Linked DNA regions of Pseudoxanthobacter soli DSM 19599. Each later gene encodes a partner of the first gene's protein in a complex. Links are inferred from orthologs where the notes say so. Each region holds a gene or a part of one and is shown on either strand. Other genes may lie near its edges. The genes, in order: trxA and trxB.

The links.
Region 2: the proteins of trxA (region 1) and trxB are in contact, whole or in part, in a crystal structure (PDB 1F6M), measured with the Escherichia coli proteins. The link is inferred for Pseudoxanthobacter soli DSM 19599 from one-to-one orthologs.

The regions. Positions count from the first base shown.
Region 1 is NZ_FRXO01000005.1:193,093-208,209, reverse strand. What follows is about bases 8,111-11,099. They hold trxA (thioredoxin TrxA), read right to left. Parts: upstream 9,780-11,099; coding sequence 9,441-9,779; downstream 8,111-9,440. Other genes in these bases: BUF17_RS13665 (glycoside hydrolase family 17 protein), read right to left, coding at 10,397-11,099; BUF17_RS13670 (hypothetical protein), read left to right, coding at 10,072-10,449; grpE (nucleotide exchange factor GrpE), read right to left, coding at 8,713-9,318; BUF17_RS13685 (autotransporter family protein), read right to left, coding at 8,111-8,472. Outside these bases: BUF17_RS13710 (hypothetical protein), read left to right, coding at 260-460; BUF17_RS13705 (YopT-type cysteine protease domain-containing protein), read left to right, coding at 769-1,491; signal recognition particle-docking protein FtsY, read right to left, coding at 1,577-3,034; tRNA (N(6)-L-threonylcarbamoyladenosine(37)-C(2))-methylthiotransferase MtaB, read right to left, coding at 3,110-4,402; dapF (diaminopimelate epimerase), read right to left, coding at 4,402-5,367; more of BUF17_RS13685, read right to left, coding at 5,515-8,110; more of BUF17_RS13665, read right to left, coding at 11,100-12,007; BUF17_RS22950 (hypothetical protein), read right to left, coding at 12,435-12,626; BUF17_RS13660 (methyl-accepting chemotaxis protein), read left to right, coding at 12,694-14,580; BUF17_RS13655 (methyl-accepting chemotaxis protein), read left to right, coding at 15,005-15,117. UniProt on the Escherichia coli protein: Participates in various redox reactions through the reversible oxidation of its active center dithiol to a disulfide and catalyzes dithiol-disulfide exchange reactions.
Region 2 is NZ_FRXO01000001.1:900,519-915,466, forward strand. What follows is about bases 1,671-4,490. They hold trxB (thioredoxin-disulfide reductase), read left to right. Parts: upstream 1,671-2,495; coding sequence 2,496-3,485; downstream 3,486-4,490. Other genes in these bases: BUF17_RS03830 (2OG-Fe(II) oxygenase), read right to left, coding at 1,671-2,109; BUF17_RS03840 (LysR family transcriptional regulator), read left to right, coding at 3,675-4,490. Also shown: BUF17_RS03825 (haloacid dehalogenase-like hydrolase), read left to right, coding at 1-1,178; more of BUF17_RS03830, read right to left, coding at 1,429-1,670; more of BUF17_RS03840, read left to right, coding at 4,491-4,565; BUF17_RS03845 (pyruvate kinase), read left to right, coding at 4,834-6,360; BUF17_RS22480 (hypothetical protein), read right to left, coding at 6,363-7,301; BUF17_RS03850 (GNAT family N-acetyltransferase), read right to left, coding at 7,307-8,158; BUF17_RS03855 (MFS transporter), read right to left, coding at 8,289-9,533; BUF17_RS03860 (SDR family NAD(P)-dependent oxidoreductase), read left to right, coding at 9,899-10,756; BUF17_RS03865 (glucose 1-dehydrogenase), read left to right, coding at 10,957-11,742; BUF17_RS03870 (transporter substrate-binding domain-containing protein), read left to right, coding at 12,124-13,116; BUF17_RS03875 (DUF4114 domain-containing protein), read left to right, coding at 13,319-14,948.

The DNA.
Region 1 (15,117 bases):
CGCCGCAGCCGCGCGAATCGCGATATCGGCATCAGGCGCAAAAGCCCGTGCCTGCCGAACGTTCCAGATCGTGGATGAACGATGTTCGCTCCATCGAGCAGACCGCGTATGACGCAGGTCGCAAGGCTCGAGGAAAGTGGCGCTCCCTAGGGGACTCGAACCCCTGTTTTCGCCGTGAGAGGGCGACGTCCTAGACCGCTAGACGAAGGGAGCGTGTCGAACGGGTGTCTCTGTAGCGGCTCGCGACGCGGAATGCAACATGGGCTTTCACATCGCCGGCAAATTGACCGCACGTCATCCACAGCCCTCGATCGGCAGCGGCGCGCGGATCGGTCCGGATGCGCCGCCGACGCCGCGCGTCGTCCCATGCGTTTTCGCAGCGCCTCGCACCAGTTCGCCCCACCCGAAAGTGACGCTCACCCGCCATCTGCCGGAGGAGGACAAAAAGCCGGCCCGCTGAAACGCCGATGGCGCGCGATCATGACAAGCGATAGAAAAGAAGCGGGGTAAGGCATGAGAGATTTGTTTCAAAATCTTTCATGCGGCGCGACATTATTTGCAGGCGATCCATCTATGTCTGTCTCGAGTAAACTCGTCTTGAAGATGTGCCGGGCGAAAGTGCAACGTCCTCTTGCAGACACCATCCGCCGGGCCATCCGCACGATCCCATCCGGACTTTGAAGCCACGGCGGTCCGTGTTTCGCCCCCTCCCCGCCGGAGACGGTCGAACCGGCGCAACCGCATCCGCGCAGCGGCAGGAGTTTTGCCTTGAAGCAGTCGCTTTCCGATTTCCAGTCGATCGAATACAAGCAGTCGGCAGAATTCAAGAAGATCGTCGAGAGCTACAAGAACGGGCCGAAATTCTCGGCGGAAAAGCCGTTCGAACACGAGTTCCTGCAAGGCATCTGCTTCGGCCTCTGCTGCGAGTGGATCGCCTCGCATCGCCGCTATCGCACCGACGGGCAGGTCAAGCGGATGGAAGCCATGCAAAGGCGAATCGACGACATCCAGGCCGACAAGCAGCAATTCTACAAAGCGCTGAACACGCAGATCAATTCATACGGCATCGACACGTTCGAGAAGGGCGGCAAGGAAACGAAGCCGGACATGCTGAAGCGCATGAACATAGGCGGCGAACGGCACGGGGTGAAATTCGTCAACAAGTGGCACACCACCCACTGCAAGCCGCCGGGCTACGAGGTCCTGACGCTTCGCAGTCAGGTCTGCCGCACCCACGCCTACACGCTGACCGCGCTCAGCTTCAAGGAGGCCAACGCGCAGAAGACGTCCGGCCACGCGATCTGCGCCTACCAGTCCGGCGGCAAGATCTTCGGCTTCGGGTCGCACCTCTATGCGTTCGACCCCAATGTCGGGGAATTCCGGATCTCGAACGACGACGTGCCGGCGTTCTACATCGCCCTGTTCAAGATGTACGCCTCGAAGGGGCTCGAAGTGGTCGCGCACAAGACCTATGCGGTGACCAACCACTGAAGGCCGGCCGCGAAATCGCGGCGCCTTCCGCTGTCTCTGCGGAAGGCGGAGTGTTGCGTCGTCCCGCTTCGCCGGCCCGCCGCGATCAGGCGTCGAGGCCGGCGATGGCGCGGGCGAAATCGCGCGCCGAGAACGGCTCGAGATCGTCGATGCCCTCGCCGACGCCGATGAAGTGGACCGGCAGCTTGTGACGCGAGGCGATGGCGACGAGGATGCCGCCGCGGGCCGTGCCGTCGAGCTTGGTCATCACGAGGCCGGTGACGCCCGCGGTCTTGCCGAAGATCTCGACCTGGTTCATGGCGTTCTGGCCGGTGGTGGCGTCGAGGGTCAGGATCACGTCGTGGGGCGCGGTCGGATCGTGGCGGCGGATGACGCGGATGACCTTTTCCAGCTCCGCCATCAGTTCGGCGCGGTTTTGCAGGCGCCCGGCGGTGTCGATCAGCAGCACGTCGACGCCGGCTTCCTTCGCCTCCTTCATCGCCTCGAAGGTCAGGCTCGCGGCATCCGATCCCTCGGCGCGCGCGATCACGGCGGCGCCGGTGCGTTCGCCCCAGATGCGAAGCTGGGCGATGGCGGCGGCGCGGAACGTGTCGCCGGCCGCCAGCATCACCGAGCGGCCGTGGGCGCGCAACTGCGCCGAAATCTTGCCGATGGTGGTGGTCTTGCCGGTGCCGTTGACGCCGACGACCAGCACGACGTGGGGCTTGTGCGCGACGGAAATCGCCAGCGGCTTCGCCACGGGCGCGAGGCGCGCCTCGATCTCCTCGGCGAGGATCGCCCTCACCTCGTCGTCTGAAATGCCCTTCTCATAGCGCTTGTCGGAAATCCGGTCGGCGATGGCGGATGCGGTCTCGACGCCGAGATCGGCCTGGATCAGCAGATCTTCCAGATCCTGCAGCGTGCCGACATCGAGCTTGCGCTTGGTGAAGAGGCTCGAAATGCCGCCGGCGAGCGAGGAGGTGGTGCGCGACAGCCCCTTGCGCAGCCGCGCGAGCCACGAGGCCTTCGGCGCCGCCTCTTCCACCGGCTCGACGCTCGGGGCCGCGGCATCCGCAAAGAACGGGCGGGAAGGCGCGGATGGTGCCGCCGGCACGGCGACGGGCTCGGCCGGCGGAAGATCGAGCGCTTCCGTCGCAGACGCCAGGTCAGCAGACGTCAAGTCCACCGGCGCCACGTCCCCGGCGGCCGCGCCCTCACTCAGGGCCGCGAGGTCGAGGGTGCTTGCGGGCTCCTCGTCCGGCACCACCGTCGCAGGCGATAGGCCCGCGTTCGGCAATCCGCCCTGGGGTTCGCCTTCGGCCTTCTCGCCAACGGGGGCAGCAGGAGCCGGCGCGTCCGCCACCACCTCCACCGTCTCGGCAGCGACCGGCGGCTGACCCCCGTCCGTTGCGGGCGCGGGCGGGACGGCGTCCGGCGTAAGGCCCTCGCTCACCTCCGGCAGAGCGGCCGTCTCGGGCGCAGCCTTCTCGGGGGCGGCCGGTTCCTCCGCCTGGGGGCGACGCCCGAACAGGCGCCCGAACAGGCCACGCTTTTCTTCCGCCATCGTGTGTTCTTCCGTTCGCGCGGCCGGCGCGCGTGCTTGCGCAGGCCGGCTGCCGGGATTGACTGGAGCCGAGGCTCAGGCGGCTTCAGCGACGAGCCGCGTGCCGTCGAAACCGGTGATGCGCGCCGGCAGCACCTCGCCCGGCCGGCCGCCCTGGATCAGCGTCGGCGTGAACTGCTCGGTGCGGCCGAGGCCGTCGCGCTCGATCAGGACGTGCCGGGTCGCGCCGATCTCGGCGGCGAGGTGGCGCGCGAGCCGCGCGTCGCCGGCCGCCCGCAGCCGCTCCGCCCGCGCCTTCACCACCTCGCGGGGAAGCTGCGGCATCCGGGCCGCGGGTGTGCCCCGGCGCGGCGAGAACGGGAAGACGTGCAGATATGTCAGGCCGCAATCCTCGATGTGCGCCAGCGTGTTGGCGAACATCTCCTCGGTCTCGGTCGGAAAGCCGGCGATGAAATCGGCGCCGAACACCACGTCGCTTCTCAGCCGCCGCACGGCGTCGCAGAACGCCACGGCATCTGCCGAAAGGTGGCGCCGCTTCATCCGCTTCAGGATCATATCGTCGCCCGCCTGCAGCGAGAGATGGAAATGCGGCATCAGCCGCTCCTCCTCCGCGATGGCGCGCATCAGCGACGGGTCGACCTCGATCGAATCGATCGACGACAGCCGCAGCCGCGGCAGTTCCGGCACCAGCTTGAGGATGCGGGTGACGAGTTCGCCGAGCCTCGGCGCTCCCGGCAGATCCTGACCGTAGGAGGTCAGGTCGACACCGGTCAGCACCACCTCGGGCGTGCCGTTGGCGACGATGCGGCGGATCTCGCTCACCACCGCGCCCATCGGCACCGACCGGGAGGGCCCGCGTCCGTAGGGGATGACGCAGAAGGTGCAGCGGTGGTCGCAGCCGTTCTGCACCTGCACGAAGGCGCGGGTCCGGCCCTCGATGCCCTCGATCAGGTGCGCCGCGGTCTCCTTGACCGCCATGATGTCGTCGACGCGGATCTTCTCCGCCGCCGAGAGGCCGAAATCGGGATGGCCCGAGAGCCCCGGCGGGCGGTTGTCGCCGGCCACCCGGCGCCACGCGGCCGGGTCGAGCTTCTCGGCATTGCCGAGCACCAGATCGACCTCGTCCATCCCGGCGAAGGTCTCGGGCTCGATCTGGGCGGCGCAGCCGGTCACCACGATCCGCGCGTCGCCGTTCTCGCGCCGCGCCTTGCGGATCGCCTGGCGCGCCTGGCGGACGGCTTCCGCCGTCACGGCGCAGGTGTTGATCACCACCGTGCTGCCGAGCCCGGCCGCCTCCGCCTCGCGGCGGATGACTTCCGATTCGGCGGTGTTGAGCCGGCAGCCGAAGGTGAGAACGTCGACCGCCATCATGCCGCCCTCGGCGCCTCGAAGCGCACGGTCAGGTTCTGCCGGTCGATCAGGCCGCGCGCCTCGGTCTCGGCCGGGCCGGTCATCAAGATGTGGCCGTCGCTCTCCCGCCAGGCGAGGCGCAGTTCGCCGCCGGGCAGCACGATGGTCGCTTCGTGACCGACGCGGCCGGTGCGCACCGCCGTCGCCATGGTGGCGCAGGCCGCGGTGCCGCAGGCCCGCGTCAGGCCGGCGCCGCGCTCCCACACCTTCAGGGTGATGCGGTCCGGCCCGTCCACCCGGGCGAGCGAAACGTTGACCCGTTCGGGAAACAGCGGGTGCCTCTCCAGCAGCGGGCCGAGGGTGGCGAAGTCGATCGCCTCGATGTCGTCCACCCAGAAGATGGCGTGCGGGTTGCCGACATTGGCGACGCTCGCCGGTCCGATCAGCCCGGCGCCCCGCACGGCCGCGGCACCGGGAACGGCATCGAGCGGCACCGTCACGGCGCGGGTATCGTCCACCGGCCCGGCAAGCGGAATGCGGTCCCAGGCGAATTGCGGCGCGCCCATGTCGACGGTCACGCTGTGGGCGGCACCGCCGGGCGTGCAGACGAGATCGCCCGCCTCGGTCGCCAGCACCAGCCGGTCCCGGCGGGTTTCCGCGAACAGGAGGTCCGCCACGCAGCGCGTGCCGTTGCCGCACGCGCCCGCCTCGGAGCCGTCGGCATTGTAGATCCGCATGAAGCAGTCGGCGCCGTCCGTCGCGGGATGCAGCGCCATGATCTGGTCGAAGCCGAGCCCGACCGACGGGGCCGCCAGCGCGCGCGCCTCCGCGACGGTGAGGGGAGCCTCGCCGCCTCTGAGGTCGATCACGGCGATGGCGTTGCCGAGACCGTTCATCTTCACGACCGGCAGACCGTTGACCATGGCTTCAATTCCACCTTGCGGCCGCACGGCAGCACCCCGCTGCGCCGTCAGGCCGCTCATCGAGGCCTCGCGGAGGCCTGTTTTCCTCGCCCTATATGGCGGAACGGGGCCGGAAACGAAAGGGGTGCGCGCCGGGACTGCCGCATCCCGGACGCGATTGCTGGCCCAAAGAAGCCCCCCACCCGCGCGGCGGCGACCTTCGAGGAACTAGAAACGCCACGTCAGGTTCGCCTGCACGGCGTTGGTGGTGATGTCGGAGCCGAACTGGCCGACATAGGCGAGGCCGAGCTGCGCCTGCGCGCCGATCCGCAGGTCCGCGCCGATATCGATGAGGGCCGTGTTCTGCGACAGCGGGGCGCCGGTCACGGTGAAGCCGGTGGCCGGCGCGCTCAGAAACGACATCCGCGCCGACGGCGAAAGATCGCCGAAGGCATAGTCCCACGACACCGAGGCATGAGGCTGCAGGGACATCCCGGCCGGCAGCTCCAGGGTGGTCGCGATGCGCAGGCCGAGGGACGAATAGCCGACGCCCATGGAGCCCGCCGACCCCGTCAGGCCGGCGGAGGCGTCCGCCTCCGAGAAATCGTCGGTATCGACATGGACATAGGCGAGGCCGGCGAACGGTTCGAGCGCGACCGGCCCGAGCGCGAACCCGTAGCCGACCTCGCCGAACACCTGCGCGGTGCCGCCGCCATGGACCGCGCTCGCCTGCTGGGCGAAGCCCGGATAGGCGATGGTGCGCGAGGCGTCGATGTCGTTGAAGGCATAGGACGCGCCGCCCCGCAGGTTCAGGCGGCCGATGCTGGTGCCGGCATAGAGCGCCATCAGCAGGCTGTCGACATCGGACGAACTGGCCAGCGCATCGACCTTGGCGTTCGAACGCGAATAGCCGAGCGCAGCGCCGAACAGCCAGTCGCCGACCTTCGCGTCGAGCCCCGAGACGAAGCCGCCGATGGAGGCATCGACGCTCGACGTGCCGGAACCGCCTTTGTAGTCGCTCCAGCCGCCGAACGCCTGCGCCCACATCGTGCCCTCGAACGTCGATCCCGACGCCGGAGCGGACGCGGACGGAGACGCGGTGGCAGACGGAGACGTGGTGGCAGACGGAGCGGCGGACGCACCAGCCTTGGCCACAACCGGCCCGCCGAAGCCGAGCGCGGCGGTCGCATCGCCGGCCCCGGCATAGGCGCCCTGGCGCAGGCGCGAGAGCAGCGCCTGGCGGAGATAGAAGCCATCGCCCACCAGCACCGATTGCTCGCTCGCATAGGCCTCGCCGGACAGCGCGGCGAGCGCGCCGGGCAGGTCGCTCGCCGAGACGTCGTAGAGCGGGGCGAGAGCGTCCGGCAGGGTGGTCAGCAGGTCGTTCGTCGTCGTGTTGATGATGCCATCGACGGTGGCGCCGACCTGTCGCTCGTTCGTGGTGAGGTTGGGCAACCCGACGAGGTTCGAGGCCACGTTCATCGTGACCTCGGTCGGGGCGTAATTCAGGGTCGCCTTGAACAGCGCCGGCAGGTCGACCGTGACGAAGCGGTCGAACACACCGGTGACGCCCTCGGTCGCGCCGATGAGCGTCGTCGTCGGCGCGAAGCTCGTGCCGAGGAACGTGGCCTGGAGCGTGCCGGCAAGCCGCACGGTGCCGACCACGCCGAGCTGGTCGTTGCCGCTGTCGCTCACCCGCACTGCGAAGGTGCCGACAGGCGTCTGAACGAAGGTGCCGCCGAACAGATCGGTGATCGGCACGCCGGTGCCGGTGACGCCGATCCAGCCGGCGTTCTCGAACCGCTTCTGCAATCCGCCGGTCGCGGCGATGCGGCCGTCGATGATGCCGGTATTGACGATCACGCTGCCGACGCTGTCGGGTCCGATGCGCAGGGCATCGGCGACGGCGGGCGCCTGCAGGGTGCCGGAATTGAGCAGGGTGCCGTAGAGCCCGTGCATCTCCGCCGCCGCGCCGACGATCCCGGTGGCGATGACGGTGCCGGAATTGGTGAGCACGCCGTAGGTTTCGCCGCGGATGCCGACGCCGCCGTTGCCCGTCACCTGAACCGTGCCGGTATTGACAATGTCGTCGCCCTTGCGGCCGGAGAGCGCGGCCGCGTTATCGGCGTCGGATGTCAGCGCCCCGGTGTTGCGGATCGGATTGTAAATGCCGGGAATCGTGGCGATGTAGCCGTTGATGCCGTTCGAATCGATGTAGATGCCGACGACATTGTCGCCGTAGGCGGAGTTCGACGACACGACCTTGCCGGGGATGTCGATCTCGTACCAGCTCGTCTTGCCGAGGGCGTCGATGTGCATCACCGCCGGATGGACGGTGCCGTCGGCCGTGATCCAGTTGGCGACGAGATTGTATTCGCCAGACCGGCCGGCGCTCGTGATGCCCTCGAAATGGGTCGCGACCGCGCCGGGATGATCGTAGGTCTCATAGGTTCCGGTGGTGAGATCGTAGATATAGCCGTGCTCGGCGTGGAGCCCGCCGCCGACCATGATCTCCCCGTAACCGCCCGCGATCTTGTCGCCGTAGACGCCGTATGCGGTCGTGCTGATCGCACCGGGAATGTTGTTGGTGGTGTAGGTGCCGGTGTCGATATTGTAGATGAAGGCGTTTCCGGTCGCGAGGCGGGTGTCGTAATTGCCGACGACGAGATTGCCGAAGGTGCTGTGCGCGATCGTGTAGAACGTGCCGGGATCGGGATAGACGAGCGGCGTGATCCGCTGTCCGGCCGGCTGCGCGGCATCGTAGAGATAGCTGAGGTCGTAGGGCGCCGAGACCGTGGTCTGGTAGCTGCCGACGACGCGCAGGATGCCATCCGGCGTGCCGAAATTCGGGCCGTAGGGCGAGGAGCCGATCGCGCCGGGAAAGTTCGCGCCGTTCGGAGTGGGCTCCGGCATCGGCGACCAGGTCTGCGCCGCCATGTTGTAATAGAGGCCGCCGGTGTCGTCGGTGCCCGGGATGGTGTAGTTGCCGACGATATTGTCGCCCCGGATGCCGGTCAGGAAGGTCCCGTTCGATCCGAAATTGAGCGTCTGGTAGGTGGTGGGCGTTTCCGGCCGCGGCGATTCCGCCCGAGTTGCGGTTGCGACGCCTCCGAGACCGAGGCCGATGACGGCGAGCCTGCAGCCCCACCGCAACGGCGCCCCACCGTTGCAAGTCCGGTTTTCCATCTCATGTTCCCCCGCCTCATGGATGAGGCCAGGAAAGCCTATAGACGGTCGGGAACCTTGGCGATGGCGCTTTTTGCGTGCTCGCTCGCGAAAGGCGACGTCGCACCCGGCCTTGGGTGCGACAAATGAAAACAGCCGCGCCCAGTGGGCGCGGCCGTGTTCGTCGAACGGTATTCGGAACGCGATGGTGTCCGGGAAGCGATGGCGCCCTGGCGAAATGCCGGCGAAGCAACCGCGCTCTCAGCCCGCTGTCTCGTCCGCGGCCTTGGCAGTGGACTTCGGACCGCCCTTGGAGACGCCCACCAGCGCCGGGCGCAGCACGCGGTCGCCGATGACGAACCCCTCCTGAAGCACCTGAACGACGGTGCCGTTCGGAACCTCGGCGTTCGGAACCTCGAACATCGCCTGATGCAGGTTGGGATCGAACTTCTGACCGCTCGGTGCGATCTTGCGCACGCCGTGCTTCTCCAGCCCCTTCAGAAGCTCGCGCTCGGTGAGTTCCACACCGCTCAGCAGGTTGGTGAGCGCGCTGTCGGCCGCGGCCCGCGCCTCCGCCGGCAGCGCGTCGAGCGCCCGGCGCAGGTTGTCGCCGACGCTCAGCATGTCGCGGGCGAACGAGGCGATCGCATAGCGGCCCGCATCCTGCACCTCGCGCTCGGTGCGCCGGCGCAGGTTTTCCATCTCCGCCAGCGTGCGCAGCACCTGATCGCGCAGATTGTCGTTCTCGGCCTTCAGCGCCGCAACGGCGTCCGACGCGGCAGCCTGAGGCTGCTGCGCATCCTCGCTGCCCACGGCCTCGGCGGCCGGTTCGGTTTCCTGGGTCGGTTCGCGGCTTTCGGTCGTCATGTCGGTTCAGTCTGATCTCGGGATTGTTCGGATCTCGGGATACCCGTTCGCCGGCATCGGCGGACCGATACCGGCGATTACGTATCGGTCGTGGAGCCGGCGCCCGGGCGCCGGCCGTCCGGTCAGATCGCGCTCTTGATCCAGTCCTGAAGCTGCTGCTTCGGCAGGGCGCCGACCTTCGTGGCGGCGAGTTCGCCACCCTTGAAGACCATCAGCGTCGGAATCGAGCGCACGCCGTACTTGATCGCGGTCGCCTGATTCTCGTCCACGTTCAGCTTGGCGATGCGGACGGATCCTTCGAGGTTGGAGGCGATCTCCTCCAGCGCTGGCGCGATCATCTTGCACGGGCCGCACCACTCGGCCCAGAAATCGACGACGACCGGAACGTCCGCGTCGAGAACATCGGCCTTGAAGGACGTGTCGGTCACCTTGGTCGTGGCGGAGTCTGCGGCGGAAGCCATGTCGAACCTCATCTGTCGCGAACGCGACGTTCGGGGAACTGGGGCGCCGAGGCCGGGCGTGGCATCGGCGTCGGGTTCGGCTGGAACGTAGGAACTGCCCCCCCGCCCGTCAAGGTTGGCAGCGCCCGGCACCGGCCCGGAACCGGCGGGAAACGGCTTTTCCACCCCGCGAATTCGCCGTTGCGCACCGCCATCGGAGCCGCCATGGTCGGCGGAGGGTCGAGAGAACCGAGCGGACGCCGCGACGGCATCCCGGTTGCGTGCCGGCCCGTTGCCATCACACCGGACGACGATGACCAGACTGCACTTTTCGCTTCTCAATCTTCTCGCCATCGGCTTCGCCGCCGTCGTGGCCCTCGGCGTCGCGCTGTGGCTGCGCTACGGGCTGATCGACGTGACCGAGATCGCCCAGTCCTGCGAAGCCGGCGAGGCGTCGCTGCGCTGCACGGTGCGGATGGTGTTCAACCAGGGCTTCCGCACGGTGTTCCCGGGCATCGTCGCCGTGCTGATCGGCCTCTATACGCTCGTGCGCCCGAGCGTTTTCCTGTTCGGCGCCACGATCGTGGCCGCCGTGCTGTGCATCGTGCTGTTCAGCGCGTGGCCCGCGGGCCTCGCGTTCACGCTCGCGATCCTGTCGCTTGCGCGGCCGGCGCGGACAGCCCGCGGCTGAACGGCCTGAGTGCGACCGCGAGCGCGGCGAGCACGATCGAGAACGCCCAGGCCTGCCAGTTCAGCACGCCTTCGTTCGCCACCACGCCGATGGCGGCCGCCACGATCACAAGAGCGAACAGACGTTCCGACCGCCCCGCGGGGCCGATGGCCGGCACGATCAGCAAGGCCGCGGCAAGCGGCGCGAAAGCCGCGAACTGGAAGTCGCGATAGCGCGAATCGGCGAGGAGCGCGATCAGCGTCGGCACCGCCAGCACCAGCGTCGGAATGAGGCACCACCCGATCAGGCGGCCGACCGGCGCGAGGCCCGCGGGGGCCGGCTTTCCCCCGAGCACCGCCTCGAGGCGCGGGCGCGCGGCGGCGGTGGCAACCGCGCGGGCGGCCAGAAGCGGCATGGCGATGCCGAGCACCAGGGTCGCGAGCGCGAGCGCCCAGTCCCAGCCGTCCAGGCTGATGACGGGCGCTTCCTCCGCCCACCACGGCAGCGCGAAGCCGCACACGAGCGCGAGGAAGGCAACCCGATAGGCGCCGCGCCCGCGGGCCGCCGCACCGGCGACGAACACCAGCACGGCGGCGAGAATGCCGACCACGCCCTGCCAGCGCCAGCCGGGATGGTCGCTGATCGCCACGCCCCAGTGGAACTTCACGGCGCCGTCGTCGTCGAGCACGCCCCATTCGCCGCCCACGGTGCCTTCGAGCGCGCGCTTCCAGGGCTGGTCCAGCGCCTCGATCAGGTTGTAGTCCCAGCCGTTCTTCTTGGAGAGCGCGATGATCTCGGAGAGATAGCGCACCTGGTTGGAAGGCGACGGCAGCGCCCCCTCGCGCATCCGCCCGCGGCTCGGCCATCCCGTCTCGCCGATCAGGATCGGCTTGCCCTTGAACAGGTCGCCCATCTCGCGCCGCACGTCCTCGACGTGGTCGCGCGCGCCGTTCACGTCCACGGGGTCGTTTTCCCAGTACGGCAGGATGTGGATGGTGACGAAATCGACCTCGTCGGCGATCGGCTTGTTCTCTTCCCAGAACTCCCACACGTCGGCATAGGTCACCGGGATCGGCGCGACCGCCTTGCGGACCGTCCGGATGGCATCGATCAGGGTGTCGCGGGAGAGGTCGCGCCGCAGCAGCACCTCGTTGCCGACCACGAAACCGCGAATGGTGTCGGGATAGGCCTTCGCGAGTTCGATGGCGGTGGCGATTTCCTTGGCGTTGTCCGTGCGGTTGCGGCCGAGCCAGATGCCCTGCAGCACCTTCAGCCCGTGGCGACGGGCGATGTCGGGCACCGCGGCCAGCCCCTGCCCGGTGGAATAGGTCCGCACGCAGGACGTGACCTTGGAGAGTTCCGCGAGCTGCCGGTCGATCTGCTCGGGCTGGATGAACAGCGTCGGATCGAACGGGGTCTGTTCGTCCTCATAGGGCGCATAGGACAGGCACGCGATCTCCTCGCCGGGCGCGAGCGGAGACGGCGGCACCGCGACCGGGCGGCCGAGCCACCACCAGCCTGCCGCGACGAGGGCCACCACGAGAACGGAGAGAAAGCGGGTCGAACGGCGGGCGCTCATGGCGTCGTGACTATCCTGCGGCGGGAACCGGGAAACCGGACAAGCGGAACGGTGACCCGCTCCGGCGAGGATTTGGACCGGGAACCCCGGCACATGCAAGGGGGCGGCGGGCGATGGAGCCGGCGAGCGGCCGGACGGACCGCGTCCGCTCACCGCATCTCCGGGGCCGCGCGGCAGAGTGGCACCACGGCAGAAGCCGGCTCAGGAACCGGATTTTGCGCGCCCCCAGCCCGTCCGTGAGAGTGGCTATCTTCCGCCGTACCGGCCGGACATACAAAGCAGAACGACATGTTTCAATTTTCTACCCGTCTAGATAGAATTCTTTTTTAACGCACATAAAATATGCAATTCTTATAATATTACTTATTGATAAAGAGATGGGATAGCCTCACGCAAGATACCCGAAATAGCGTCCAGACTCCACGAATCACGTAAAATCAGCTGGGGCGCTATCAATGAATTCTGGGTCGGCAGGCAATACCCTCTTCTCCATCAAAGTAATATTGGCGACTATATTGCTTGTATTGATCGCTATTACGATCAGCCTGTCGGGATGGGCGCTGCACCGCGCGTATGAAGAGAAAGAAACCGCCACCAGCGTTGCTTCGTACGCCATCATCGACCGCGATCTTTTCTCCGCCCTGTCAAATATCCGTGTCGAACGCGGCGACGGCTCGACGGCGCTGTTGCAGGAACCCAATGACAACACGACCCTCCGCGAGTCCGTGACCAATGCCCGCGGCAAGGTGACGACCGCCGTTCAGGCGGCGCTCGCCGGGCTTGCCGCCCTGCCGGCCGCGGAAGAAGCGCAGGCCCACGCCGCGCTCAACACCGCCTTCACGGCGTGGGAAGCCGTGCGGCAGGACTATGACGCCGCGGTAGGCCAGCCGGTCGCCTCGCGCGACAAGGCCCTGCGCGATCGCTATTTCGACCGGGGAAGCGCCCTCATCGCGGGCGTCGAGCAGGCCTCCAGGATCGTCGAACAGGAGATGCAGGCGCTCGATCCCGCCACCTCGCGGCTCGTCCAGATTCGCAACCTCGTCTGGTCCGCCCGCTCGTCCGCCGGGCAGAGTTCGCTCGCGCTGAACACGGCCCTCGCCCAGAAGCGGCCGCTGACGGAAGCCGAAGTCACCGACCTCGACGATACCGACGACACCGCCAGGTTCGCCTGGACGATTGCAAGCGAGATGATCGAGAGCCCGGGCATCCCGGACAGCCTCAAGGCGGCAAAGGCCGAAGCCGACGCCGCCTATTTCACCGGCCCCTTCAGCCAGACCCGCAAGGCTGTCGCCGAAACGCTGTCCGACGGCAAGGTGCCCGACGTGGATCTCGAGAAGTGGCGCGTCGATATCCGGGCGGGCCTTGCAGAGATCTCCGACACCGCCACCCTCGCGGTCACGCTCGTGGTCGATGACGCCAACGCCGACAACCACGAGGCCAATCGGAGCTTCGCCATCATCGCGGCTCTCGTCGCGGTCGCGCTGGCCTTCGCCGTCGCCGGCTTCATCGTCGTCAACCGGCGCGTGGTGCGCGGCATGACCCGGCTGTCGGATTCGATGCGCACCCTGGCGACCGGCGATACCGAAGCCGAGATCGCCGGCGTCGGCCGCCGCGACGAGATCGGCGACATGGCCGCGGCCGTGCAGGTCTTCAAGGACAACATGATCCGCAACACCGCGCTGGAGGCCGAGGCGAAGGCCCGCGAGGCCGAGGCGGCGGTGGAACGGCGCCGGCTGATGCAGGACCTCGCCGACCGCTTCGAGAACGCGGTCGGTGGCATCGTCGCCGCGGTGTCCTCCGCCGCGACCGAACTCCAGCACACCGCCGAATCGATGTCCTCCGCCGCCACCGAGACCGCGGCCCAGGCGACGACCGTCGCCGCCGCCGCCGAGCAGGCCGCCAACAACGTCCAGGTGGTGGCGAGCGCGGCGGAGGAAATGGGCGCGTCGGTGCAGGAAATCGGCAGCCAGGTGGAGCGTTCCGCCGGCATGTCGAAGCTCGCGGTGTCCGAGGCCGACCAGACCGGCGCCCTGGTGCGTGAGCTGTCGGAAGGCGCGATGCGGATCGGCAATGTCGTGCAGCTGATCTCCGGCATCGCCGCCCAGACCAACCTTCTCGCCCTCAACGCCACCATCGAGGCGGCGCGGGCGGGGGATGCCGGCAAGGGCTTCGCGGTGGTCGCCGCCGAGGTGAAGACGCTCGCCGAGCAGACCACACGCGCGACCGGCGAGATCTCCGCCCAGATCGGCACCATCCAGGCCGCAACCGAGCGGGCGGTCGGCGTGATCGGCGGCATCGCCGGGCGTATCCAGTCGATGGACGATATCGCGGCCTCGATTTCGGCCGCGGTCGAGCAGCAGGGCGCGACCACTCAGGAGATCGTGCGCAACATCACCCAGGCGGCGACGGGCACCGGCGAGGTGACGCGCAACATCACCGGGGTCGCGGGCGCGGCCGACCAGACCGGCGCCGCGGCGTCGCAGCTGCTCTCGTCGTCCTCGGCGCTGTCCTCGCAGGCCGAACGCCTCGGCCACGAGGTCAACCGCTTCCTCGAAACCGTCCGCGCCGCCTGACGCGCACGCCCCCCTGACAAGAACGGGCCGGATGCGATGGCATCCGGCCCGTTGGTCTTCAAGCCTTCACGGCGCTCATCGCGGCATCGCGACAGCGCGGCCTCCGGCGAGCGACCACCGGACGGCCCGCGCCGAAAACGCAGCGCGTGAATTTAAAGGCTTCAACTTATGCCCGGCTTGATGGCACTTTTTTTAATGCGGATAAATATATGATTAATATAATATGACGATTTGGCGAAACAGCGCGACAGCTTCAGGAAAGATTGACGAAGCAGCGCGATAGCTTCCGGTAAGATAGCGGAAATAGCGTCCTGAATCCGCGAGTCACATTAAACCGGTTGGGACGCCACTCATGGATACAGCGATTTCACGTCCGAAGATTCTATCGATCAAAGTCACACTGACTGGAATATTATCCGTCCTTATGACGATTACCATCGGTCTTTCGGCATGGGGGCTGCACCGTGAGTATCAAGAAAGAGAAATCACGGAGAGCGTTGCCTCCTATGCCATCATCGACCGTGACCTTTTCGCGGC
Region 2 (14,948 bases), on another replicon or contig:
TCACTCTCAGTCCGTTGAAATGGGCGCCGGCGACCCGCGCCGCGCTCCACCGCGTCATTGCCGCCCACGGCGTCGCAAGCCCGGGCTACGACGCCGCGCGCGCGCCTTATGCCGTGTTCGACTGGGATAACACGTGCATCATGGGCGACGCAGAGGAGACGCTGCTGCGCTACATGGTGGACCGCTTCGCGCTGCGGATGACGCCGGCGGCATTCTCGCGCGCCATCCGGAACCGCGTACCGCCCGGCCCGCTCCACGGCCTTCGTCGCGACGGCGCCGCCGGACCGGTCGAGTTCGACGACCTCGCGGCCGATCTCGACGACGATTATGCAGAGCTCGCCGGCTGCTACGGCATCCCGGCACCGCCGGAGAGCTGGGCCCGGCTCGGCAACGATCCGGCCTTCCTCTCCTTCCGCGCCAAGCTGCTTGCTACCTACGACGCCATCAACGACACCTACGGCGAGACGCTCGGCTACCGCTGGATCGTGTGGCTGTTCGCCGGGCACACCCCGGAAAGCCTGGCGGCCCTTGCCCACGCTTCCAACGCCTGGCACCTCGGCGCGGCCATCGCCGAGGTTGGAATGGAGACCCCGGCGAGCCGTCCCGGCCGCGCCGGTCTGGTGCGTCATACGGCATTCCAGTGCCTGCGGCTGACGCCGGAAATGGCGGATCTGCACCGCGTGCTGATGGCCAACGGCATCGAGGTCCACGTCTGTTCCGCCTCCATCGAGGAACTGATCGCGGCCTTCGCCACCGATCGGGCTTATGGCTATGGACTGCCGCGGGAAAACATCATCGGCGTGCGCACCGCGATGGTGGAAGGCGCCTACAGCATCGAGGACCGGGGAGACTGGCCGCTGACCTATGCAGCCGGCAAGGTGGAGGCGCTGAACCGCACTCTGGTGGCGCGCAAGGGTTTCGGTCCGCTCATGGTGTTCGGCGACAGCAACGGCGATTACGACATGATGTCGGCCTTCGCCGACACCCGGCTGTCGCTCTTCGTCAATCGCCTGCCGGGCGGCAACGCCGGACGGCTCTGCCGAGAGGCTGCCGAGACGATCGGCACAGAGGCGCCGCGATATGTGCTGCAGGGGCGTCACGAGGCGACCGGAGAATGGCGCCCCCACGAGGAAACCATCGTGTTCGGCGACCGGGAGCCACGGCTGACAGGGAAATAGGGTTACCCACCGCCGAAATCAGGGGTTCCGGCGGCGGGTGCCCTGCGTACGATGGGGGGAACTCGTACACCCGCCCATAACGTCCGCCGCGCTCGTTGGTTCCCGCCTTTTTGGGTTCAGGCCCTGTTTTTTGCCCCAACGAGACGAAAAAGTCCGTTGAACGAAAAAGGCGGGTCCGAGGGGGACCCGCCTTCGAGATTTCTCGCCGGATAAAGGCGACATCCGGTGCCGGCGTAAGCCCGGCGCCTTATCACGCGCTGTGGACGGTGGCCTCGGGGAAACTCAGCTGCTCACGGGCGCGCCAGTCAGTCGTGACGTAGTTGATGATCAGCGACTTGCGCACGCCCTTGATCGGCCGACGCTCGAAGCCGTGCCAGCTGTTGTTGGACGGCACGAAGATCATCGCCTTGTTCGGCGCGAAGGGTGAACGGCCGACCCAGGTCTGGGCGTCGGCATAGATGTCCGTGCCAAGGTCTTCCTGGCCGGCTTCGCCGGACAGATAGATCAGCATGGTGAAGCGCTTGACGCCGATGTCGGTGTGCGGCTGGAGCCAGAAGCCTTCGACGTCCTGGGCGTATTCGATGCGCAGATAGGTATTGTCGAGATCGCAGCCGCACCCCTTCTCGATGGCGCCGACCACTTCCGGATCCTGGAACGCCACCGCGACCGCATCGCAAACGGGATGCTCCGCCCGGTTCTTCACGTCGAAATAGACGCGGGTCGCGTTGTGCACTTCACGAGTACCCGAGACGCCATCCAGCGAGGGCGCGGGGAACGGCAGTTCCTGCAGCGCCGTGACCGCCTCGCCCGGGAAAAGACCGTCGAGCAGCCAGTGGCGATAAGGCGAGTCGTTGGGGTCCGTGCCGCCGAGCGCGGAGAGGAAGGTCGCCTTGACCTCATTCGCGCTCGAAAGGGGCTGGTGGATGGTCATGGGACTGTCTTCCGTTCAGGAGCGGGCCGCGCCAGGAACGGGTGTCCCCACAGCCAGCCGTTCATATGACATCTCGACCGCGAAATCATGGCCGTTTCGCGGAGACGCTGACGAGCGGCGGAGAGTTTGAAAGCCGTTCGCAACAACTTCCATAGGCCATGCGCCGGCCGCTGTCGAGCGGGGCCGGCTCCGTACCGATATGCGCCTGCCGATTCGCACCCGCTTTGACAGCCATCAAGGCGGGCAACTGCGCCCGACGGGCAACACCGGCCTTTTTCCCACAGTAAATCGACGGTTACCGACTTGTTCCCGACGCTTTGTCTGCACATCTGGTGACCAATCGCGCCATGATGGAGCCATGCGCTCCGCGCAACAATGAGGACGACATGAGCGACGCCCGGCATTTCAAGATGCTGATCATCGGGTCCGGCCCGGCCGGCTACACGGCGGCGATCTATGCGGCACGCGCAATGCTCGAGCCCGTGATCGTGGCGGGAATCCAGCCCGGCGGCCAGTTGACCATCACCACGGAAGTCGAGAACTATCCCGGCTTTTCGGAGGCCATCCAGGGCCCCTGGCTGATGGAGCAGATGCGGGCCCAGGCCGAGCATGTCGGCACCGAGATCATCTACGATCACATCATATCCGCCGACCTTTCGGCTCGGCCGTTCCGCCTCGTCGGCGATTCGGGCCTGAACTACACCGCCGACACGCTCGTGATCGCCACCGGCGCCCAGGCCCGCTGGCTCGGGCTGCCATCGGAGGAGCGTTACAAGGGCTTCGGCGTGTCGGCGTGCGCCACCTGCGACGGCTTCTTCTACCGCGGCAAGGAAGTTCTGGTGGTCGGCGGCGGCAACACCGCCGTCGAGGAGGCGCTTTATCTCACCCACCACGCCTCGAAGGTCACGCTGGTTCACCGCCGCGATTCGCTGCGCGCCGAGCGCATCCTGCAAAGGCGGCTGTTCGACCATCCCAAGATCGAACTCGTCTGGGACAGCGAGATCGCCGAGATCCACGGCGAGGGCACGCCCGAGACCGTGTGCTCGGTCACCCTGCGCAACCTCAAGACCGGGGCGTTGGACAAGCGCAGCGTCGACGGGGTGTTCATCGCGATCGGCCACAAGCCGGCGGCCGAGGTGTTCACCGGACAACTGCGGATGAAGCCCTCCGGTTATATCTGGACCGCGCCCGATTCGACCGCGACGTCGGTTCCGGGCGTGTTCGCCGCCGGCGACGTCACCGACGAAGTGTTCCGGCAGGCCGTCACCGCGGCCGGCATGGGCTGCATGGCGGCTCTGGAGGCGGAGCGCTATCTCGCCGGTCTGAGCCACGGCGAAGCCGCTCACGACGGGGCCGAAACCCAGGCGGCGGAATGAACGCCGGCGCCGGCCCCCGTGGCCGGTGCCGACACCATCGTTCCGGACGCTGCTGGCGCCCGGGACGCAACGAAAACCGGCCGGGAGCAAGGGCCGGATATTCACATGCACGGCAACGGCCGGCACAACCAGAGACCACCGGGCTCCGCGCCCGCGGGAACAGGGCGTGACAGGGGCGCCGCAGGGCCAATGGACTGGGACAAGTTGCGGATCTTCCACGCTGCGGCGCAGGCCGGCAGCTTCACCCACGCCGGCGAGATGCTGAACATGAGCCAGTCGGCCGTGAGCCGGCAGGTCGGCGCGCTTGAAATGGAACTCGGCATTCCGCTGTTCCATCGCCACGCGCGCGGGCTCCTGCTCACGGAGCAGGGCGATCTCCTGTTCCGCACCGCCCGCGACGTGATGATGAAGCTCGATGCCGTGCAGGCGCGCCTCGCCGATTCCCGCGAGAAGCCGTCCGGCGTGCTGCGCGTCACCACCACGGTCGGCCTCGGCACATCGTGGCTCACCTCGCGGCTGCACGAGTTCCTGGAACTCTATCCGGACGTCGAACTCCAGGTCATCCTGGACGACAGCGAGCTCGACCTTTCGATGCGGCAGGCGGACGTCGCCATCCGCCTGCGACAGCCGGTTCAGCCGGACCTGATCCAGCGGCGGCTGTTCACCGTCCACTTCCATCTCTATGCCTCGCCGGCCTATCTGCGCCGCTACGGCAGCCCTTCGGCGGTGGCCGATCTCGACCACCACCGCCTCATCACCTTCGGCGAGCAGGGCGCGACCTACCTGCGCGAGATGAACTGGGCGGAAACGGCGGGCCGCTCCCCCGATCAGCCGCGCCGGCCGACGCTGAAGATCAACAGCGTCGTCGCCATCAAGCGCGCCGTGCAGCGCGGCATCGGCATCGCGCTCCTGCCGGACTATCTCGTCGAGCCGGAAGCCGGCCTCGTGCAGCTCATTCCCGAGGCGGACCTGCCCGAGTACCACACCTATTTCGTCTACCCGGCCGAGCTGAAGAGCACGGCCCGCGTCCGCGCTTTCCGCGACTTCATCGTCGCCAAGTCCGAGGAATGGACGCACTGACCGGCGGCGGCTGTCGCCGGCCGGTTCCCCGCTGCCCCCGAGGGGTGGGTGCCGCCATGAGGCGGCTATCCACCGTCGTGTTGCGCCACGTCATGGCACCGTAATGCGGGCCGTCTAGCTTCGCGGTCTGGTTTGAAAGCGCGCGCAGCACGCGCGAAGCCGCCTGCGCGGAATTTGGCTTTCGAACCAGTGGGATGCACCAGCGATCGGGCCCTGGATATCGGCCGGTCGGGCGCCCCGCAATGGACACGACCGCCGAGGACGACCCATGACGATCTCCGACGACGCGCTCCCGCTGCCTTCGGCCGCGGAGGCGTTCGAGGCCATCCCGTTCGGTGAGGAGCCGCTCACCGCCGACGTGCTGATGCAGGCCGTGCTGCTGCTGCGGACGGCCGTTACCGGAGACGCGAAGAGGATTGCCGCGCATATCGGCGCGACGCCGGACGATGCCGCGATCGCCAACCTCGCCCACTATCTCGCCTTGCGCCATCACGACCTGCGCCCGCTGCAGCGCGAGCTGATGTGGCGGGGGCTGTCATCGCTCGGCCGGCTGGAGAGCCGCGTCCTCCCCACCCTCGATGCCGTCGCGGCAACACTCGGCGCCGTGACCGGCCATCCCTCGCCCTTCCCTGCCCCCGATAAGACCGCGTTCTTCGCCGGCGAGGCCCGGTTGACGGCCGCGACCGATGCCATGTTCGGTCCGGCGCCGGCAATGCGCCGCACCCGCATCATGGTGACGCTGCCGTCGGAGGCCGCAGGCGATCCGGCGCTCGTTCTCGACCTCGCCCGGCGCGGCATGGACATCGCGCGCATCAACTGCGCCCATGACGGCAACATCGCCTGGCGCGGGATGGCGACCAATGTGCGCACGGCCGCCACGGTCGTCGGCCGCGACATCAAGGTGCTGATGGATATCGCCGGGCCGAAGATCCGCACGGAGGCGGTGACGGCTCCCAAGAAGGCGAAGCTCCAGCCCGGCGACCGGCTGCGCCTCGTCGCGGGCGGCGAGCCGAGGGCCTGCGAGGCCGTCCCGTTCTCCGCCGCCGTGTCGCTGCCGGAAATGGTGACGCGCCTCACCCCCGGCGACCGCGTGCGCTACGACGACGGCAAGCTCGAAGGCGTGGTGGAGAGCGTCGCGGATGGCGAAGCGGTGGTGCGCGTGACCACCGTCAAGGCAGGCGGCACCAAGCTGCGACCCGAGAAGGGCCTCAACCTGCCCGACACGGCGCTCGGGCTGTCGCCGCTGACCGCCAAGGATGAGGACGACCTCACCACCGTCATCGAATGCGCCGACATGATCGGCTACTCGTTCGTCAGCCGGCCGGACGATATCGACCTGCTCGAGGCCGCGCTCGCCCGCCATGGCACGCGTGAACGCCCGCTCGGCCTCGTCGCCAAGATCGAGCGGCCGGAGGCGGTGACCAATCTGCCGGCGCTGATGGCCCGCGCGCTGCGTGCCCGGCCGTTCGCCGTGATGATCGCACGCGGCGACCTCGCCGCCGAGATCGGATTCGAGCGGCTGGCCGAGATGCAGGAGGAACTGCTGTGGCTCTGCGAGGCTGCCGCGGTGCCCGCGATCTGGGCGACGCAGGTGCTGGAAGATCTCGTGAAGGACGGCGTTCCCTCACGCGGCGAGATGACGGATGCCGCGATGGCCGCCCGCGCCGAATGCGTGATGCTCAACAAGGGCCCGGCGGTCGGCACCGCCATCGAACTGCTCGACCACCTCCTCGGCCGCATGGACAGCCATGCGTTCAAGAAGACGGCGCAGTTGCGCGCGCTGAGGTCGTGGTGACCTCATTCATCAACAAGATCGGGACGCAGCTTCCTGGTTATAGAAAAGCTACCCTCGGAGGCAACCACAAAATATTCTTGTCCGCAGCCGATGACATAATCTCCGTGGCGCCAGCATGAAGACGGATTATGAAGAACAGCGAAATTCTTAGAGACGTCTTCAAAATCTAGCAAATCTGGATTTGCGTACGCAATCGCATTTACTTTTGGAAAATTTCCGCTAACGAAAGCATCTCTTCTCACATCAGCGCGCAAATCTCGTTTTATAGTATCAGAGTACGAATAATTCGCACGGTTCTCATTTAAATCCGGCAAACCACCGACTAATGGTATGTAGTAATACCGCTTCCCTATTGGAAGAAAAGCCTCCGCAAAATCGGGCGGATTCCCCCAATACCCCAAAGACCAGCCGCCTTCGACTCTTACTCTAAGGCCACTTATCCCGATAATTCTGTAATCATTTTCATCAATATAATTTTTAGAAATGGCCTCTTCAATAATCTTGTATTTCGAATAGAATGCTGATGTTAGCCTCAACAGGGCCTTTTCCCTGTGACTTCCATCCCACTCTCGTGAAATCATCCCATTCGGCAAGGCGGTCACGTGACCCTGCCCATCAACAAGCTCAGGTGTAACGACTTCTACAACCAGATCCCTGCTACCGCCACGCTGAAATCGGAAATCTATCCGTCTTGACGGCATGACGGGATCCCATCCCGCCGAGACAAACGCCTGCATAAAAAACATCTCCGAGAATCTGGCCGGCGTCTCCATTGGAAATCTCAATTTGAAATCTTTATCAAAATACTTACAGAATTTCCGATAAACTTCACTGCAGAAATTCCGACACCTCTCCGCATCCTCCGATTTTGGATTCTTCATATTATTGAAGAATTCATGAGATTTATCGTTAATATTTTGGTCAAATAGATCTCTCTCCATAATTTTTACCCCAGCTCGAACGTCGTGATGCCGAATATCCGCGCGGAATCGATGGCGGGTGCTGGACCGCGATACATCCGCGCTGTTTCGAAAACCGGGCGGAGGCCGCGTTCTTCCGCGAGCGCGATCGCGGCGGGATTGGTACCCGGCGGATCGAGGATCACCGTCCCGCCGGGCACCGTCGCCGCCAGGGCGTCGAACAGCAACGTTGCAGCAGCGGCATCGTCGGCGAACAGCGGACCGATCTTGTGGCCGTCGAACGTCCTGCGAATGACGCCATAGCCGCACACGCCGCGCTGGCCGACGAGTGCCATCGCGGTTCGCGGCGGCGACAGCCAGGATCGCAGGAAGGTGGCGCGGTCTGCCGGAAACAGCGGCCTGTCATAGCCCACGATCGTCTCGACGAGATCGGGAAGGACGGGCGTGAGGTGGAGACCGGAGGCATCGCCCGGTGCACCAGCCCGAGCGACGGGCACACCGGCAAAACGCACATTGCGGTGGGCATAGACGAAGCCGGACCGGCGATAATTGTCCTGCTGCGCAACGACGCCATCGAGACCGGTGGTGCGGCCGTCCAGGCGGGCAAGAGCCGCCTGCCAGATGCGCCAACCGTGCCCCTGCCCCCGCAGGTCCGGCCGGACGATGTAGAAGCCGATGAACCCGAAGGTGTCGCCGTAGACGACCGCGGAGATGCAGGCCGCGAGACCGCGACGGTCGGTCGAAACGAGGAAGCCATCCGGGTCGGCGACCCGGAACGCGGCGGCGTCGCCGATGCCGGGGTTCCACCCCTCGGCGGCGGCCCAGCCCACCATCTCCTCGACTTCCGCCGCCGTTGCGGCGCGTATCTCGCCCATCATGATCCCGATCCGCCTCGCGCCGAAGTTGAGCATGAGTCGGTGACAGCGAGAATGGCCAAACGCAAACGCGCCGGCCTGCCGCTGTCAGGCGAACGGGCCGGCGTACCGATTGCGTTAGCCGCCTTGCGCCTCAGGCCGCCTTGGCGCGCGGCCCCTCGATGTTCGGCAGGAACACGGTGAGGATGCCGATCGCCGGCAGGAAGGCGCAGACGTGATAGACGAACTCAACGGAGGTCGCATCCGCGAGTTCGCCGAGGCCGGCGGCACCGATGCCGCCGAGGCCGAAGGCGAGACCGAAGAACAGGCCCGCGACCATGCCGACCTTGCCGGGCAGCAGTTCCTGCGCGAACACGATGATGGCCGAGAACGCCGAGGCCAGAATCGCGCCGATCAGAACCGACAGGACGGCTGTCCAGAACAGGCTGGCATAAGGCAGCGCCAGCGAGAACGGCAGCACGCCGAGGATCGAGCACCAGATCACCTTCTTGCGCCCCATGCGGTCGCCGATGGGCCCGCCGATGACGGTGCCCGCGGCGACGGCGCCGAGGAAGATGAAGAGATAGATCTGCGATTCCTCCACCGAGACCCCGAAGCGATGGATCAGGTAGAAGGTGTAGTAGCTCGACAGGCTGGCCATGTAGATGAACTTGGAGAACACCAGCGCGATCAGGATCGTGATGGCCAGGATCACCGTGCGGCGCGGCAGCGTCACCGCGTTGCCGCGGCGGCGATAGGCCTTCATCCGGCTCATGCCGTGGTTCTTGTACCACCGGCCGACCACCGCAAGGATGATGATCGCGACCATCGCGGCGAGCGAGAACCAGGCGACACTGCCCTGCCCGCGCGGCACGATGATGAAGGCCGCCGCGAGCGGACCGACAGCGGAACCGAAATTGCCGCCGACCTGGAACAGCGCCTGCGCCAGACCCGGACGGCCGCCGGACGCCATGCGCGCCACGCGCGACGATTCCGGATGGAACACCGCCGAGCCAAGGCCGACGAGGCAGGCCGCGAACAGGATGGCCGGAAAGCTTTCCGCCCGCGCGATCAGCACCAGGCCGACCAGCGTCGAACCCATGCCGACCGCCAGGGAGAACGGCATCGGGCGCTTGTCGGCATAGAGACCGATGGCCGGCTGCAGCAGCGACGCGGTCATCTGGAACGCGAGCGTGATCAGGCCGATCTGCGCGAAATCGAGGCCGTAGCTCTCCTTGAAAATCGGATAGAGCGCGGCGAGCAGCGACTGCATCATGTCGTTCAGCATGTGGCAGAAGCTGATGGCGAACAGGATCGCGAACACCGTTCCTTCGGTGTTGCTGCTATCGGCGGCAACGCGGTCGGCGGACCGGCCAGCGGCGGGGGCGGCGTTACTCATGGGGATCGGGGCTCCGGCGTTTCCCGGTTCGTCGTTCGGCGTCTTCTGCGCCGCCTGAATGCATGACGCACTGATCGTCTGTAAAGCAAGCGACATTCTCGCCGGTCGGCCATGCAATTGCGGCTGAGCCGATGGGTGATTGAGTCCATCTCGCCGATTCGCGCGAAAGGCGAGGCCCTCAGCAACAGCCGATTGGGGAGGCCGGCCTCGTCAAAGCCTCGGTTTTGTGAGCATCCTCCGCTGCCGCCGGCCGTTCGCGGCGCTGCCGGCGCTCGGCCGGAAGGCGTCGGCGGAACGTCCGCCCTGCCAGGAACCGGCGCGAGAGTTCAGTCGAGGAGAATGCCATGTCAGCCACCCCGTCCTACGTGCCGTCCCATCCCGCCTTCGGACCGGGCCGTGTCGCGGTCATCACGGGCGCGGCCTCGGGCATCGGCCTCGCGGCCGCCAAGGCCTATGCCGCGCTCGGCATGAAGGTGGCGCTTGCCGACCTGCCGGGCGAGACGCTGGACGGTGCCGCCGCCGCGGTCGCCGCGCTTGCCGCCGGCGGAGGCGGCGACGTTCTTGCCGTTCCCGTCGACATCACCGACAAGGACGGCCCGTCGCGGCTCGACGCGGCCGTGGTGGGCGCCTTCGGCGGCATCAACGTGCTGATGAACAACGCAGGCGTGCAGCCGGGATCCAGCCTCTTCGGCCCTGAGGAGAACTGGCAGTGGGTGCTTGCCGTCAATCTCGGCGGCGTCATCCGCGGCACCCGCGCCATCGTCCCCGGCATGATCGAACGCGGCGAGCCGGGGCTCGTGATCAATACCGGTTCGAAGCAGGGCATCACCACCCCTCCCGGCGATCCCGCCTACAATGTGTCGAAGGCCGGCGTGAAGGTGTTCACCGAGGCATTGGAGCACGAACTGCGCAACGGTCCGGCCGCCGGGCGGGTCCGGGCACACCTGTTCATCCCCGGTTTCGTGTTCACGCCGCTCGCCGCCAACGGCCGCACCGAGAAGCCGGCCGGAGCGTGGACGCCGGAACAGACGGTTGCCTTCATGCTGGAACACGTCGACGCGGGCGATTTCTACGTGCTGTGCCCGGACGGGGATGTCGACCGGGCAACGGACGAAAAGCGCATCGCCTGGGCAGCGGGCGACATCGTGGAAAACCGGCCGCCGCTGTCGCGCTGGCACCCGGACTATGCCGACCGCTTCAAAGCCTATCTGGACGGGCGATGAGTTCGGCGGCCCGCCTCACCGGGGAGCCATCCTCTCTGCCCGCCTGAAGCGGCGGCTTGAAGACGTCGCGCCTGCACGGAACAATGCCAACTGCCCGTTACGCGGCGGTTCCGGACCAAGGCGACCACACCATGGAAGCGAAACCATGGACGCGAAACCTCGGGAGCGAAACCATGGGAGCCAGACGATGAAGGTGCGCATTGCCGTCCGTTAGCAAGACCATCCCTGCGCTGTTCAACCTCACCGGCAAGCGCGCCCTCGTCACCGGGTCTTCCCGCGGACTGGGGCTCGCGTTCGCCCGTGCCCTCGGCGGCGCTGGCGCCGACGTGATCCTCAACGCCCGCGACGCGGGGAAGGCAGCGCAGGCCGCGGCCGTCCTGCAAGAAGACGGCATCTCGGCAACCGTCAGCGCGTTCGACGTCGCCGACAGCGCCGGCGTGGCGGCGGCTGTCGCGGATATCGAGCGCGATGTCGGCCCGATCGACATCCTCGTCAACAATGCCGGCATCCAGCATCGTGCACCGCTAGAGAGCTTCACCGACGCCGACTGGCGCCGGCTGATGAGCATCAATCTCGACGGGGTCTTCGTCGTCAGCCGTGCCGTTGTCGCCGGGATGATCGCCCGCCGCTCGGGAACGATCATCAATATCGCCTCGGTGCAAAGCGAACTTGCCCGGCCCTCCATCGCGCCCTATGCGGCCTCGAAAGGCGCGATCAAGATGCTGACCAAGGCGATGGCGGGGGATTGGGGCAAGTACGGCATCCGCGTCAATGCGATCGGACCGGGCTATTTCCGCACCGAGCTGAACGAGGCACTGGTGAACGACAAGACGTTCTCCGAATGGCTCGAAAAACGCACCCCGCTTGGGCGATGGGGCGATCCTGCGGAACTCGGCGGCGCGGTGGTGTTCCTCGCCTCCGACGCGGCGAGCTTCATGACCGGCCAGACCATCTATATCGACGGCGGCATAACGAGCGTGCTCTGACGCATGCCCTCTGGTCACCGCGCCTGGAATGCTGACGAGTTTGGGGACGACGACATGACATGCCGGCTGCGGCAACCTCCACGGCCACGCGCGATTACCCAAACGCCGCCGCATGGTCCACTGTCAGTACGCCGGATTGGTCGGACATCCATCGTGGCGGCGATCATTGCGGCCGTAACCGTGCTCGTCCTCATCGTTTTTCCATTGGATGGAGCATTCGCACAGCCGGCGGCATCATCAAGTCCACAGGCCATGCCCGCGCAAGGCGCTGGGCAAGCTGCACCCCCGCAGCCCGCGCCCTCCGGGATCGCACCCGCCGAACCCGCACTCCCGCAGCCGTCGCCGACGCCCGCCTCTCCGACCGCGCAGCAATCGCGGGTCTTGAACGTCGGCCTCTATGTCAGCCCGCCCTTCGTGCAGGTGCGGCCGGATGGCGGCTATTCCGGCATGGCGATCGACCTGTGGGAGGATGTTGCCCTGCATGGCGGGCTCGCCTTCAAGTACGAGCGCTACTCCACGCTCCGCGATCTCGTGGACGCGACGCGAACCGGCCGCATCGACGTGGCGGTGACGAACCTGACGATCACCCATCGTCGCGCCGAGCTGATCGAGTTCACACAACCCTGGTACGACGCGGGCCTGCGCATCATGGTCGCCGACGACGGCGAGCGCGGCTTCTGGGGCCTCGTCACCGGCTTGCGCGACGCCGGGCACCTCAGGGCCTATGCGTGGCTTGCCTTCGTGATCGGCGTCGCAACAGTGGCGCTGACGATCTTCGACCGCAGGTTCGACCCGGCCTTTCCGAAACGCTGGCACGAAGGCATCGCCGAGAGCCTGTTCCATGTCGTCTCAATCGCCACGTCGGGCAAGACGGCGCGAAAGAACCTGTTCGGCTGGAAGGGGCGCATCTGGTCGGCATTCTGGATGGTGTGCGGTGTGGCCACGATCGCCTACGTCACCTCGTCGGTGACGAGCGTCATGACGGCGGTTTCGCTTAATCAGGGGATCTCGTCCCTCGCCGACCTGCCCGGCAAGACGGTCGGCGTCTTCACCGGCAGCGTGTCGGAAGAATATGTCGGGGAACTCGGCATCGCGTCGCGATCCTACCCCAGCATCGACGAAGCCGTCGTCGCGCTCAAGAACGGCAGCGTCGACGCGATCGTCGGCGATGCACCCATTCTGGAATATTACGCGCACAACAACCCGGCACAGAAGCTCACCGTCGTCGGCAACATCTTCCATCCCGACAAGTATGGCTTCGGCCTGCCTCGTGGCAGCCGACTCGAGGCGCCGATCACACTCCAGATTCTGGCTCTTCGGGAGAACGGCACCCTGGAGAAGCTGCGTCTCGGCTATTTCGGCAGTTCATTCTGAAGAAACCAGCTCGCCCGGGTCTCAGGTCAAGGAATATTGCGCCTTCCACAAATGCGACCCTTCCGTTCGCATCTCCACCTCAGATTGCCGAAAACCCGACGGATGCTGGCAATCTTTGCCAGCTCTATTTCACGGGAGTGTCTTTGTCGGACGGCATCGACCGTGATATGCAACAGGTGGGGCGCCTATGGGGGAATAGATTATGACCGTTCTGACCGTCAATCTGAGCACACAGCTTCAAACCCAGCTGAGCCAGACGGGTATCTGGGCCTATGCGGTCTATTTCAGCGGCGGCGTCGCGAACTGGACGACGATCGCCGACAACGGCACCCTGACAGGTGGAACGGGCGCGGCTTCCATCACGCTCCCCTATCCGGACAACGGCGGCAAGGTCTACTTCCTGATCCAGAGCGCGGACACGGCGCACTACACCGACCTGACGACAGCGATCAGCGAAGAAAGCGACATCAACTGGAACAACGCGGCGGCAAAAGACTTCCGCTATGACAGTTTCGAGGTGAGCCTGCTGGACCAGCCGGGTGATGCCGGCAACCTGACGTCCGTCAACGGTTTCGGAATTCCGATGCAGGCGAGCGTCACCTACAGTGACGGCTCCACCACAACGCGTGGCTACGGCGTCAGCGGCAGCACCATCTTCTCCGACATCGCGGCGATCAACACAAAGGCCGGCTACGTCTATACCTATGACTATACATCAGGACCGCTCGCGAACACTGTGAGGGCGGCGATCTCGCCGACCCTCGCAGTCACACCCTACACGACGACCAGCGGGACATCGTTCAGCGAGTCCGACTGGACGAGCTATCTGACGACACTTGTGACGGACAATGTGATTCCGACCGTCAAGACCGTCGGCGAAATCGGGGCGGAGGCCGCGACGCAGACCCGGCCCGATATCGTCGTCACGGGATTCTTCGACGGCACCGCGGACGCCAGCAACGTCTGGCACAATGCGGCCTTTTTCTCATACGTGGTCGAATGGGACGGTTCGAACTTCTGGCTCGCGCCCACGGAGCAGAGTCAGGTGAAGGGCTACATCAAGATCTCCCAAAGCGATCTTGAGGAAAGCATCTATTCGACGCTCGGCACGGCTGAAATCTACAACAAGCCGACGGACGCCACGCCCTATATGACGATGAATACGGGCGAGAACAACCAGTGGGGTGCCGTCTTCACGCAGTTTCTGACCGGATTCACCGGCGGCTATTACGGCGTCAAGGGCGCGCAGAACAATAGCAGCGTCGCCGGCACGATCGATCTCGACAAGACCTGGAACTGGGATCCGACATACGCCTTCGGCAACAATCTGTCGGGCTCCGCTCCAACCTACTTCGATCACTATTCCGAAGTCTTCTACAAGCACAGCAACTCTTACGGCTCAGGTTATTCGGATAACCTGATGCAGCATTATTCCACCGGCGGCCCCCTGATTCCGGTGTACGACAGCGGAACGGGCCAGAACGTCACGAATATCGGCCTGACGCTCTATGCGGACTCCGAGACCCCGGCCGGCTATGTCGACCCGACGATCTACAACTATATCGCGCCTGCTGCCGGTGGTTACGAGGCGACCAGCCAGAACACGCTCAATACCAACATCACGCTGAACTTCGCCACCCAGTACATGGTGCTGAAGGCGGACACGCCGATCACGATCTCCTTCATGGGCACCAATCCCAGCGGCCAGCAGGCGTGGTATTCGGTGACCATCAAGGGAAATCTCTGGCAGAACTGGACCCTCACCTACAATGCCGCGACGGACAGCTACAGCGCCGCCGCGGCTCCGGGCACGGAGCAGACCTACGGCTCGA